3 regions of the Robertmurraya sp. genome follow, and region 3 is predicted to be linked to each of the others. Evidence: riboswitches for the same ligand, from Rfam matches in the RefSeq annotation. Region 3 holds a riboswitch; each other region holds the start of a gene.
What was found. A riboswitch is a leader RNA that binds a small molecule or an ion and turns the genes downstream of it on or off. The one in region 3 is predicted to bind cyclic di-GMP.
Positions count from the first base shown of each region.

Region 1: it holds a riboswitch for cyclic di-GMP, as region 3 does, so the genes downstream of both, sinI (DNA-binding anti-repressor SinI) here and ACGLXV_RS05740 (OmpL47-type beta-barrel domain-containing protein) in region 3, are expected to answer to the same signal.
Region 2: it holds a riboswitch for cyclic di-GMP, as region 3 does, so the genes downstream of both, ACGLXV_RS18615 (amidase) here and ACGLXV_RS05740 (OmpL47-type beta-barrel domain-containing protein) in region 3, are expected to answer to the same signal.

Region 1 covers NZ_JAKFCQ010000057.1:438-5,056, reverse strand. The annotation lists gene ACGLXV_RS07695 (carbohydrate kinase) at 1-1,074, shown strand, start outside; gene ACGLXV_RS07690 (pseudouridine-5'-phosphate glycosidase) at 1,088-2,002, shown strand; cyclic di-GMP riboswitch class I at 2,776-2,870, shown strand; gene sinI (DNA-binding anti-repressor SinI) at 2,903-3,037, shown strand; gene ACGLXV_RS07680 (helix-turn-helix domain-containing protein) at 3,168-3,497, opposite strand; gene map (type I methionyl aminopeptidase) at 4,073-4,619, shown strand, end outside.
Region 2 covers NZ_JAKFCQ010000149.1:24,781-29,399, forward strand. The annotation lists gene ACGLXV_RS18610 (LysR family transcriptional regulator) at 1-703, opposite strand, end outside; gene ACGLXV_RS18615 (amidase) at 816-1,685, opposite strand; cyclic di-GMP riboswitch class I at 1,729-1,817, opposite strand; gene ACGLXV_RS18620 (YhfC family intramembrane metalloprotease) at 1,865-2,635, opposite strand; gene ACGLXV_RS18625 (DEAD/DEAH box helicase) at 2,761-4,200, opposite strand; gene ACGLXV_RS18630 (flavin monoamine oxidase family protein) at 4,401-4,619, shown strand, end outside.
Region 3 covers NZ_JAKFCQ010000047.1:5,559-10,177, reverse strand. The annotation lists gene ACGLXV_RS05740 (OmpL47-type beta-barrel domain-containing protein) at 1-2,999, opposite strand, end outside; cyclic di-GMP riboswitch class I at 3,089-3,177, opposite strand; gene ACGLXV_RS05735 (DUF1028 domain-containing protein) at 3,466-4,305, opposite strand; gene ACGLXV_RS05730 (chromate transporter) at 4,403-4,619, opposite strand, start outside.

The DNA of each region.
Region 1 (4,619 bases), on a different contig from region 3:
CTTGGACTGATTAAAAGAGATCCATTTATATCTCAAAATGAGTTGGCAGAAAGGACAGGCTTGTCTCGTTCAGCTGTTGCTGGTTATATTTCTTCTCTTACAAAGCAAGGAAAACTATTAGGTCGGGCATATGTATTACCTAATAAAAAACAGGTGATCTGTATAGGCGGAGCCAATGTTGATAGGAAAATGCAAGCGATCGATAAGCTTCAGTTAGGAACATCCAATCCTGCTAGTACTAGTAATTCTTGCGGAGGGGTTGCAAGGAACATTGCTGAAAACTTGGGAAGACTAGGATTAGATGTTTCTCTTATGACTGTTGTTGGTGATGATCATGAAGGAAAATGGCTACTAGACTACACAAGGTCTTACGTTGATATAGAGCCTTCAAAAATTCTTCCTAATGAAGCAACGGGAACGTATACGGCTGTTTTGGATGTGGATGGGGAAATGGTGGTTGCTTTAGCAGATATGGGCATTTATGATCGTGTCGATTTAGAGTTTGTTGAAAAGCGCTGGGGTTTTCTTGCATCAACAGAGCTTGTCATGATTGATACAAACTTCCCTTCTGACGTACTAGCAAAAGTGATTGATCGCTGTAGAGAAGAAGCGATTCCCCTCGTGATCACCCCTGTTTCAGCTCCAAAAATTAAGAAGTTGCCACAAAATCTTGATGGTGTGGCTTGGCTTATAGCAAATAAGGACGAAGCAGAGGCGTTAGCTGGGAAACCAATTAAAGACGAAGGTGACTTTTTTAAAGCTGCAGAAGCAATTATGAAAAAAGGCGTGGAAAGAGTTGTTATTTCTCGCGGAGACAAAGGACTTATTTACTTTACAAAGGCGAATGAAGCGGGTGTATTGTTACCGCCGAAGGTTGATGTTGTTGATGTAACGGGTGCAGGAGATGCACTGGTTGCAGGAATTGTTTATGCCTACTTACGCGAGTTAAAAACGGAAGATGCCTGCAAAATTGGAATGGCATGTTCGATGCTTACTTTAGCAACGGAGGAAACGGTTAACCCGTCATTGAATCATCAACAACTACAAGAAGCTTTTCAACATAATTTCCACTAAGGAGAAAACAAACATGGAAAAATACTTAGAATACTCACAAGAAGTTTTAGAAGCGAAAAAAAATAATGTACCAGTAGTAGCATTAGAGTCAACTATCATCTCTCACGGAATGCCGTACCCACAAAATGTACAAACGGCAAAGGAAGTAGAAGACATTATTCGTAAAAATGGTGCTGTACCGGCTACGATTGCTATTTTAGATGGGAAAATAAAAATAGGCTTATCAGACGAAGAGTTAGAAATGCTTGCTACACGAAAGGACATTGAAAAGGCGAGCCGTAGGGATTTACCTTACCTAGTGGCGACGAAGAAAAATGGAGCAACAACGGTAGCGGCAACGATGATCTGTGCAGAGCTTGCTGGCATTGAAGTGTTCGTAACCGGTGGGATTGGTGGAGTTCACCGTGAAGCTGAAGTAACGATGGATGTTTCAGCTGATCTTCAAGAACTCGCTCAAACCAATGTTGCTGTTGTGTGCGCAGGGGCAAAATCTATTCTTGATATTGGTTTAACACTAGAGTATTTAGAAACTCATGGGGTGCCAGTCGTTGGCTTTGGTACCGAGGTACTTCCGGCTTTTTATACAAGAACAAGTCCCTTCCAAGTGAATGTTCAAGTGGAAAATGAAAAGGAAGCAGCAAGCATGATTCGTACAAAGTGGGAGTTAGGATTGAAGGGTGGAGTGGTTATTGCTAACCCAATCCCAGAAACAGATGCTCTTGATGAGCAATTTATCAACAGCGTGATTGAAGCGGCTTTAAAGGAAGCAAAGGAAAATGAGATTGCGGGTAAAAATGTTACTCCATTCCTTTTATCAAAGGTAAAAGAATTAACAGAAGGAAGAAGCTTGGAAGCAAATATTGCCTTGGTTAAGAATAATGCTGAGGTTGGATCAAAAATAGCTGTTCAACTTAACACTCTATCTTAAAAAATATTTTTGAGGAGTCAGTCTCATAAGGACTGATTCCTTTTTTTTTGCATAAAAATAGTACTAGATTTACAAACTCTGAATATGTACACCACAACGAACGAATTGTTCTTAAAAAAACTATAAAAGTAAGAAATAGGGAGAAAGGAGATGAAAACGGAAGAAAACTGTTCATTATAACGAAAAAACGGTTCGTTTAGGGTGTTTAGTTTACCAGCACTACCGTCTAAAATAAAAGTAAATTATTCTTTATATAGAACAAAAATTAATAGAATAAGAAACGAAAACTATTAGAATAGTAGGTGGCGGGAATGTACCGAAAGAACTGTGACAAATGTTATCGCCCTTCATACAGCAGCTCGGAAGCAGGGGAATGGATCTGTCCTATATGTGGACATAATCTAACAAAGTTACCTTTTTTTGATGCAGTTACACTGGAAAGGGTACATGTAAATATCATTCCTATCCAAAGGAAATTAAAAGCATATGAGAATCAAAAACTAGGAATAAAGACTTAATTGTTTAAAAGTCAGAAAATTTTAAAAATGATTTCGACAGTGGGCGACATGAAGACTTATGATTTTTGTGTTTGTTCTTACAAATGTAAAAAATGTATGTGTCCATTGGTACTCAATTGTTCTTTATGGAGATCTTTGTCGAATAGTGTAACTAAAAAGTTGGGAAATTTTTAAAGTGTATGACAAATTTTTACACAATTTACTAAGATCGAGTAGTAAAATGATTGATAAGTGAATCACATAGGGAGAGAAAAACACAGAAAAAGGCAAACCTTCTGAAAAGGGGGGACGCAAAGTCGCAGGTCTAAGGTAGTTAGAAGTTTTTTTGCTAAGACGGCTGGACTGCCTGGAATACGATCGTATTTTAGGGGGAGATTGAGGGATGTTGGAAACGAGTGAAGTGACATTAGAAGAGCTAGACTATGAGTGGATGATGTTGATCATTGAGGCAAAAAAGTTAGGCCTAGAGAAAGAAGAGATTAGAAGATTTTTAGGTGAGAATGAAATTAGAGGATAAAAAGAAACTAGCTTACTTAGCATGTTGTTTCATACATAGAATGAAAGTATTTCTGTTAGGGTCGGACCGTATGGGAATGCTTTTTATTTTGGAAAAAAAGACAAAATCACCTGGATTTTGTCTTTTTGCATTAGTTATTATTTGATTGATTACTTCTCCATTTATTAAACTCAAGAAATTCTTTAAACTGATCCTTCGAAACCCCGGAGTTCATAGCCTCTTTCACAAGCTTCATCCAGTCAGAGTCTAGTTCGTCTTTATTTGGGTGCTCATGTATAAGATGGTCAACTGGTACATGAAGGACAGCTGAAATTTTCTCAAGAAATTGGATAGACGGATTCGTTTGTAAATTTCTTTCTAATGAACTTAAGTATGATTTCGCGACACCAGCTTGTTCAGCTAGCTCAGACATGGACATTTTCTTTTCAAGACGAAGTTTCTTAACACGATCTCCAATCATCTAGATCACTCACCTATCTCTCTGTATGAATTCATAATAGCAAAAAAAATTGGTTAGTTCCATATTCAGAACGAAAATAGTAGGTTTCGTTCTTAAAATTTCTTTAGTTAGTCACAAATGGATGGTTATTACGGTTCTAGTGATTAAAAGCTGATTAACAACTTTTAATGCTTCTATGTAGCATTATACACAATACCATTCGTATTGAAAGTGATAATTATGGGCGTAACTAAAAAAAATCTACTGTCCACCCCATATGGACAAAACCACCCAATCTGTCCACGAACGGTGACAGACACCACAAAAAGACAGAATGGCCCTTTTTGTCCACGAAGGGTGTCTGACACCCTTTTATACCCGGGATTGGGGTGGGTGAAACCTATTTTTTTTGTTCGACAAATTCTTTTTTTTGTGGTTGTTGATTTTAAAGGGGTGAAGGGAATTCAATCAAACGTTTGATTGACTATTGTTTGAGGTTATCTAACAAAATTAGACATAGGAATGCTTTGCTAATATAGACCGTTAGAGAGTACAATAAAGACTATACATTATTGGGATTTGGGGAAGTGAGATAAATGATTGTTTTAAAATCACCTCGTGAAATTGAGGCAATGAAAAAAGCAGGAGAGCTTCTGGCTGCTTGTCATAAAGAAATTAAAAAAATGATCAAACCAGGAATAACAACTTGGGAAATTGACCAGTTTGTTGATAAATATTTAGCGCAGCATGGGGCAATTGCTCAGCAAAAGGGTTACAGAGGTTACGAGTACGCAACATGTGCTAGTATTAATGATGAGATTTGTCACGGCTTTCCAAGAAAAGAACCTCTAAATACAGGGGACATTGTCACAATCGATATGGTTGTCAATGTGAATAGCGCCTTAGCAGACTCTGCGTGGACGTATATCGTTGGAGAAGCTTCTGAAGAAACAAACCGTCTTGTAGAGGTAACAAAAACGAGCTTATACAAAGGAATTGAAGCAGCCGTCGTAGGAAATCGAATCGGAGATATCGGACATGCGATTCAAACCTACGTGGAAGGAGAGGGATTCTCGGTCGTAAGAAACTTTATTGGCCATGGAATTGGCCCCTCCATTCATGAAAAGCCGGATGTTCCGCACT
Region 2 (4,619 bases), on a different contig from region 3:
CTGCCACTAAGCCTACTAATGCCGTATCCTCTGCGACTTCACAAGAAATATATGGAGTGATCCCCGCATCTGAGAACAATTGATCGATTACGGGACGAAATAGACTTTTCTTGTTAAAACAAACGAATTTTTCCTCAGCAATATCCTTTAATTCCACGGAATCTTTTGATGCTAATGGATGATCTTTATGGGTGATTACTACAATATCTCTCTTCATTAATGGAATAAAATCAATCTCTGGTTCATGTTCCGCATACGTACAAAAAGCTAGGTCATAATTTTCTTCCTTTAAGCCTTGGATGATATTCTGTGTTGTTCCTTGTATACACGAAAACGTCACTTGTCCGCCCTCATTTGCTTCCATAAAGGACTGAATAATTGATGGGACAAAATCAGCGCCTAAGGAAAAAATGAATGCTAAGTCAATGATACCCGTATTGGCATTGGTGAGCTTTTGAAGATTCCTTTCACCCTTTTCAAGCTCCTCTAATCCGTTTTCCACATAGGTTAAAAAATATTGGCCGTACTTTGACAGCTTGATATTTCTACCAACCTTTTCAAATAACTTTATACTTAATTCTTTTTCAAGCTCGCCTATTGCCTGACTAAGACTTGGTTGTGTGATATATAGCTGAGCTGCTGCTTTTGTATAATGCTGCGTTTTGGCTAGCACACGAAAATATTGTAAATGTTTCAGGTTCATAAACAGCGCCCTCCCTGTTTCCAATCTTTAAACAAAGTATATGATGTTTTTTAGACAAGAAAAAGGACTGAATATGAACAAAAAAGCACTCTTTTGAGTGCTTTTGCGTTCTTTATGGTTTCATTGTTTTCCAGCTTCCCACATGGTGGATAGCAACTCCATTGTATCCAAGAGTTGTTCCATAATGAGAGGCAACAGTAGCAAGTTGCTCGTTCATGTAGGCTTCTCCTTCTTCAAAAAAAGAAATCATATCTCCTTCGTCTGTTGCACCTGTTTCTACACCGATTACTAATGTCTTATTATGTTTCCCAGCAAAGGCAACTTCATTTTTTACGATTTCAATGATGGCAGGAGCTGTATCACGGTAGGCCATAATCGTTACACTATTCGTTTTTGTAATGACCCACTCCGCTAGATTTCCTTTACCATACGTATTATTATAAGAAACTTCATCAAACCAGAATGGCAGGTCCGCTTCAAGTGGTAGTTTTAATCCTGCAGCTGAAGTATTCGCTTTTGTTATCAGTTCTTGATAACTTTTTACAGTAGCTGCTCTATTCGTATTCCAACCGCTATATAAGTAGGGCTCTACATCTAAATGAATCCCCGTAAATTTTTGAGAAGCGGTTGACCCTGCTTGATAGGTTTTTAACCAATTCATAAGAGCATCTTGGTTTCTGTAGCCTTTTGGTGCCACCCAACCCGGCGCTCCATCTAGAGCATATACTTTTATCCCTTTTACCGATGCCTTCGTAATAAAGCTACGGTATACATTCATAGGGATATCACGATCGAATTGTACATAGACTTTGTTGATTTGCTTTTGTTCAAGAAAGCTTAAGGTTCCTGTTTCATTACTCACAATTTCCCACGGATTCCAAAGCCATGTGGAGCGATCTACTGTTGATGCACTCATTTTTGATCCAAAGCCTCCAATTGAAAAAAGCAAAACAATAATCATTGATACAACGAGCTTTTTCACTTCATGTTCCCCCATTCTGCCAGCCGAGGCTCACAAAATGAGACCTGGCAACCTGACGACCATTCGCATGACAAGCGATTAGGCTCACGGCTTTGCGTCCTTCCCTTTCGGAAAAGTTTGCCTTTTACAGTTTTTCTTTAATTATACTTTATTAAAACAGACTTTTGCCTCAGGTATTTTTACCCAATCAATAATTTTCTTAATCTTTTTATTATAAAGAAAGATAGAACTCCGATTAAGGCAATGTACAACTCAATGATCCATAAGCTTTTAATGTATCCAGTTTGATAGAAAGCTAAAGGAAAATCAATCGCCGCATGAGCGACTATAGCGAGCAATACGTATTGGAATTTCTTTTTGATAACAGCAACTAATACAAGTAAGCTGAAAGCGATTTGCATAAAGAGGGCAAAGAAGCGTTCTGGTATTGCCCATAAGTAGTGAGAAACTCCCTGATTTAATAATGTTTCTTTAATGGTTGCTGCCTGATCACTTGGAAGACTAGCTCCGATAGATGAATCAAATGTACCTGTATTGATCATGGTTGCAAAGATAAGAAATGGCACTACCGTTGAAAGAGCAATTACTACTGCTTCAATGCCACCCCAGCCAACCCCAAAGGATAGACCACCCTTGTAATCCTGATATTTTTTTAATAGCCAAATAAAAAGAATATAGCGTCCTACTTCCTCAAAAATCCCTGCAGCAAAACCGCCATATAATCCAAATAACCATGGATGTTCCACATAGTTTGGAAAACTGGTTATGACGACAACATGAAGAAGTTTCTCTAATACTTGAGTAATAATAACAAACCCGATGCTACCTATTATTAACGGCTTGAGAGAAATTCCTACTTGTTTTTTTGTAAAAAGAATGGCAGTAACAAATAGAAGAATAGAAAATATAATAACTGCAATCATGCTCGAGATCGTTGCATTGCTTATCATCGTAAATCCCCCTTGTTTTTTTATTATCATTATTGATAATGATAATATTAAAGTAAGAGTAATAATCTGTCAATGAATTTTGTTCATTTTTCCCAATTAAAAAAAGCACCTCTAGGAAGTGCTTCTTATCTTCTTGCCACATGAACCTTTAATTGTTTCCCTTTTACCGTTGTATGTTTCATTTCAGACAACACAAGTGACCCTTTTCCATTTAGGATTTCTACATAAGAGACCGTGTCAAGAATCGTGATAATTCCGATATCCTCTGCAGTTACACCATCAATTTTTGAAATGGTTCCTACAAAATCAACAGCGCGCAGCTTCTTTTTCTTGCCGCCATTAAAATAGAGTTTGGTGATATCCTTATTGAGTTCTTCACTTTTTAGTTGCTTAATCTCCGGTTCCGAACTAATCTTCTTTTCAAAGGCAGGTCGTGATCTCTCCAACTGTCCCGAAGCAGGTTTCACCTTCTGTGGAATAGAAAAACCAATTAATTGTTCTATCTCTTCTAACAATCGTTTTTCTCTATCTGTCACAAAAGTAGTAGCCTTTCCTTTCAAGCCCGCCCGCCCGGTTCTTCCAGTACGATGCACATAGCTCTCTTTTTCATATGGGATATCAAAGTTCACCACGAGTGAAATATTTTCGATATCAATTCCTCGTGCTGCCACATCGGTTGCGATTAGATAGCGGAACTCTCCCCGTTTAAATTCACTCATCACATCTAGACGATCTTCCTGTATCATTCCACCATGTATTTTATCGCAATCATATCCAAGCTTCGTTAGATGATCGACGACCATATCGACACGGTCTTTTGTCCGGCAAAAAATGATACAGCTATCCGGGTTTTCAATAATCGTTACATTTTGCAATAATTGAAGTTTTTCATCTTCCTCCACCCAAAATAATGAATGCTCAATTAATCCTTCTGAAGTACTTGAAGATTCAATCTCAACCTCCACAGGAGAGTGTAAATAGTTTTGAGCTAGCTTTTTTATGGTATCAGGAAGAGTGGCTGAAAAGAGCATGGTTACTCGATTTTTTGGCATTTCTTCAATAATTGCCTCCACTTGTTCGATAAAGCCCATGTTTAGCATTTCATCCGCTTCGTCAATCACTAGGTATCGGACACGATCTAACACAAGGGTCCCTTTTTGAATATGATCAAGCAGTCGACCTGGTGTCCCTACAACCACATGAGTTTTTTGCTTAAGTTTCGTTTTTTGATACATAAAGGATTGCTTTCCGTATACTTCTACTGCATTGATTCGTTTTAACCGGCCGATATTTATAAAATCTTCTTTTATCTGTACAGCTAACTCTCGAGTAGGGGTAAGCACGAGAGCTTGTGGTTTATTTTCTGCCCAATCGATCATTTCACAAATCGGAATGGCAAAGGATGCTGTTTTTCCACTTCCTGTACGTGACTTTACGACCACATCGCGCTCCTCTATCACAAGCGGAATGACCTTCCTTTGAACTTCAGTTGGTTGTTGATATTGTAAGCTCGCTAAAGTACTCAATATTTCTTCACTTAAGGTGAAATCTGTAAAATCCATCATACAGCCTCTTTTCAAAAATTCTTTACAATACTAATTTTACCGAACGTATTCTTTTTATTAAGCCAATATGTAAAGTACATTTCATTTGACCACATATTCATTAAAATGTACATGTTTCTTTAGGAACAGAGGGAAAATACTTTCACGATGCCTAAATCTTTTATTTTCAGCAGCTAAATCTTTTACGGGAGGCACTCATCGTGCTAAATCATGTAGACGTAGTAATTGTTGGAGCTGGCCTATCTGGTCTTGCTGCTGGATGGGAGTTAAGGAAGCATGGAAAAAGCTTTGCTATCCTAGAAGCTCAAAACCGTATAGGGGGAAGAATTTTAACGAATACCTATCAAGATTCTACGATTGACCTTGGTGCCCAGTGGATTTCTCCATTCCAGCCTCGTATACAGTCCTTATTGAAATTT
Region 3 (4,619 bases):
GTGCTATAGGAATGCACCACGTATTCATAGTCACCTTCTGGCATATTCGCTAATGTAATGGTTCTCGTTGTTGCTGGTAGTGTAGTTAGTAATTCCAATTCTCCATCAACTTTTTGATAGACTTTGTAATTTGTTGCATAGGTTGACGCATCCCAACTTAACTTAATATCGTTCCCATTCAAAATTGACTTTGTAAGATTGGCTGGGGCTTGCATTACTGGATGTACCATTTTGAACTCAAGCTTGTTGCCCTCTAGTGACTCCCCGAAGCGGTTGCTGTAGGAATGCAAGACATATTCATAGTCACCTTCTGGCATATTCGTAAATGCAATGGTTCTCGTTGTTGCTGGTAGTGTAGTTAGTAATTCTAATTCTCCATCAACTTTTTGATAGACTTTGTAATTTGTTGCATACGTTGACGCATCCCAACTTAACTTAATATCGTTCCCATTTAAAATTGACTTTGTAAGATTGGCTGGGGCTTGCATTACTGGATGTACCATTGTGAACTCAATCTTACTTCCCTCTGCAGACTCACCAAACCGGTCACTATATGAATGAATTTCGTATAGATATTTACTTTCTGGCATGTTCGAAATTGTCGTTGTTGTACCAGTAACTTTACGAACAAACTGCTTTTCTCCATCTATCACTTGGTAAATTTGGTATGCTGTTGCATACTGAACAGCGTCCCACTTAAGAATGATATCATTTCCACTTGTGATCGTGTAACTAGCATTTTCAGGCTTAGCCATGTCAGGATGCACTAAAGTTCCTTCAAGTACAGCACCTTCTGGAGACTCTCCAAATAAGGTAGAGTTTGCCTTAATAATGTAATGGAATTCACCTTCTGCTACATTGGTTAACATTGTACTTGTCCCTGTAAGGGTACGTAATAAAATTTCTTCTCCATCAACCAACTGATAGATTTTATAGTTATTTGCGTACTGAACAGTATTCCATTTGAGTGTAATGTCATTTCCATTGCTAATGGTATAGCTTGGATTTCCAGGAGTCGCTAGTGTTTGTCCACTTAAGGTGAACTTGATAGCAGTTCCTACTTTTGATTCACCGAAACGAGCGGAATATGAATAGACCTCATATTGATATTCACCTGGTGTCATATTTGTGTAGTTCATGCTTGTTCCAGTGATAGTATTCTTTAATGTTTTCTGTCCATTAATCACTTGATAAATCTTATAGTTAGTTGCGTAGTCTGCCGCATCCCACTTTAGTGTGTATGAAGCTACTCCAGTGATGGTATAACTTCCGTTAGCAGGCGCCTTCATCTCTGGATGTACCAATGGTAACTCTACAACTGCACCCACAGGTGATTCACCAAATCGACTGCTATACGCATAGATTTCATAACTATAATCTCCTGCGGTAAGATTAGTTAAAGTTGTAGCTAAAGAAGAAACAGTTGCTTTTAAAACCTTCTTCCCATCTACTACCTGATAGATTTTGTAACTATTGGCAAAATCAACTGAATCCCATTGTAGGTATAAATCATTGCCATTTTTAATCTCATATCTTGCATTTCCTGGTGTTTCTAACACTACTTGATCTAATACAAAGGAAACAACAGCACTTTCCCCTGATTCACCAAATCGAGTGCTATTGGTGTGAACTTCATACTTGTAATTTCCTGCTGGCATATTAGTATAGGTAACCGTTGTTCCTGTTACCGTGCTCTTTAATACTTTTTGGTCTCCAACTACTTGATAGACCTTATAATTTGTAGCATTTTCAGCTGCTTTCCAGCTTAATACGATATCATTACCATTTAGAATTTTATACGCAAGTTCAGTAGGTGCGTTTACCTTTACTGTCTCGATGGTAAAAGTAACTTGTGTTCCCTTTTCAGACTCTCCAAATCGGTCACTAGTTGAATGAACCTCATACACGTATTCTCCACCAGGTAGCATAGTAGCTGAAAAAGAAGTTCCAGTTACTGTTCCCTTTAATACTTTCTCACCACCCACAATCTGATACACTTTATACCCTGTTGCATATGGTTCGGCGGTCCAACTAACAACTACATCATTTGTGTTTTGGATTTTCGCATTTACATTTTCAGGGGGAGCCATCTCGATAGATTGAACGGAGAAAGTAACCTCGCTACCTTCTACAGAACTTCCAAAACGTGAGCTATTTGAATACACCTGATAGACGTAGTCTCCTGCAGGTAAATTCTTAAGTGTAACATTTGTGCTCGTAACTGTTTCTACCAATTCTAACTGTCCGTTTTTCACTGAATATATACTATAACTATTGGCAAACTCTGCTGCCTGCCACTTTAAAGTAACATCGGTTACATTTGAAATCGTAAAAGATAGATTTGTTGGAGCTTTCATTTCTGGCTTTATCACTTCAACACTTATTGGGGATGAAGTCACTGATTCCCCGTAAAGTGGGTGGGATGAAGAAATCATGTAAGAGTAAGTACCTTCATCTACATTAGAAAAACTATACATTCTTGTATTAGTTGAGACAACAAGTGACTTTTCACCGTTATCTAATACCTTATATATGTTGTATGACTCTGCATATTGGGAAGCTTCCCATTGTAATACAACATCATTTCCATTTTGAATCGTTGCCGCAAAGGTTGCCGGCGTTTGCATCTCAGGATAACTAATTTCTGTGCTTACCGGCGCTGATGGACCAGACTCCCCTTGGCTAGATAAAGTAGAAACTACGTATCTATAAGAGCCTTCTGGCAAATCTTTTAGATCATACGAAGTGCCCGTTGTTGTTCCAAGCACCGTAAGCTGTCCTTCTTTAATTTCATAAACTTGATACCCACTTGCTCCAAATACGGCACTCCAAGTTAGCTTTCCATCGTCTGGAGTAACTGACTGATAAGCTAGATTACTAGGAGGAAGCATGGATCCGGTATTTGCAGAAGCTCTTATACTACCGATTGGGACAATCAATTGATAGATAAGCATAAAAACGACGAGCAAAACCGGAATATTAAACATTCTTTTCAACATAAATTTACCCTACCTTTCATGTTAAAAAAGGCAAATAAAAAAGAACCCCATAAGAAAGGTTCATAGAATTTAGACAATCTATGACTTCTTGTGGTAACTGGCTGCCATTCGCATTTCTGCGGGTAAGGCCCTCTTAGTTTTGCGTCTCACAGTTTCCCGTGATTTGCCCTTTTCACTTCATTAAGTACACTCATTTTTAAAACCCATCTATTACTATTGTTTCACCTCCAAGCATTTGCGTTATAAATCTATTATCGGCAGTTTACGGGATTTATTTAGGATTAACTACCTAAATTTAGTTCGATTATACCATTTTATTTTTATAACGAGATAGGTATTTACACATGATTATTTGATACTTTTCGTCTTTCGGATTTAATTCTTAGGGAATCTCTTAAGATCCACATACCTACAACAGTATAAAATTCCCCACATAAAAACCCCCATTACTGGGGGCTATACACAACTATTGCTTTTTCATATAATCAAGCACGTCCAAGTCAATTTTCCCACGCTCTAACTCACGCGCTTCAAAGTTCTCGGTATGTATATAACGAGTCAGTGCCTTATGAATACTTTCCTCATCAACATACAATTCTAAATATCTGTGACGTCTTAAACAAGCGATCAATTCTTCCTTCACATGCCCTTCAATCGTAGCAATCCGCTCTTGCTTAGGAGGAGCAAAGTATAGCTGCTGTAAACCAAACACACGAATCAGTTCTTTAATCGGCTCCGGATGGTCATCGACACGAAGATCAATAAATCGGTCATTGTAGCCACCATAACCGCCCGCTTCCTTCACTACTAATAGGGCAGCTGATTGCTGACCACGACTATCTCCACCAGCCTCTTGCCCTGCGTTCAATCCAGCGAGTAAGCGCTCGGCTAATGTTCCACTTGTCTCTTGAAACGTTTTTGACATAGTTTGTACGGTCTGCTCGTCGACTAAAATGTTTCCCTGTGCGGCAAAATGCTCTCCGGTGACTCCGCCTGCCCAGTCATAGCATTTTTCACCGGTAAAAGTAGCGGCATTTCCGTTCGCATCGATGACTCCAACCTGGCGGAGATCCTTGTCCTCATCCCGTGAGGTAATGATTTTGATGACCTCTTCCGCTGACTTTCCTTCTGAAAACAGCTGTAATGCCTCCGGACCATAAGCCGTATTCGCGTAAGACTGTGTCGCAACTGCACCTACTCCAGCCTTCGCGAACGGAACCACGGCGCCAACTCCAAGAAACTTCGATTGCACCGCAATACCCCATTCTTTTTCCTTTGGGTCATAGCCTACGATTGAAAAAGTCATGTTTTTGCCTCCCCCAGTTTTAATTAAAGGTCAGTAGCACATGACGCAAGCCTTTGTTGCGCTAGCACCAGCTTGCAGAATGTACTACTGTCCTGATTTACCCTAAGAACACCCCACCATATACAAGCGCACCGGCAATCACATACGCCGGGTGGACCTTCAGCCTCTCCATCAGCACAAAGCTAATCACACCGATCCCGATCGTCTGCCAAATCCCCGCTCCTTCGAATGAGGAGAAAAAGAAATCATACGTCATGACTCCTAATAGGACGGCAATGACCGGTCGCACCAACACGGTAAGTCGCTTCACCTTT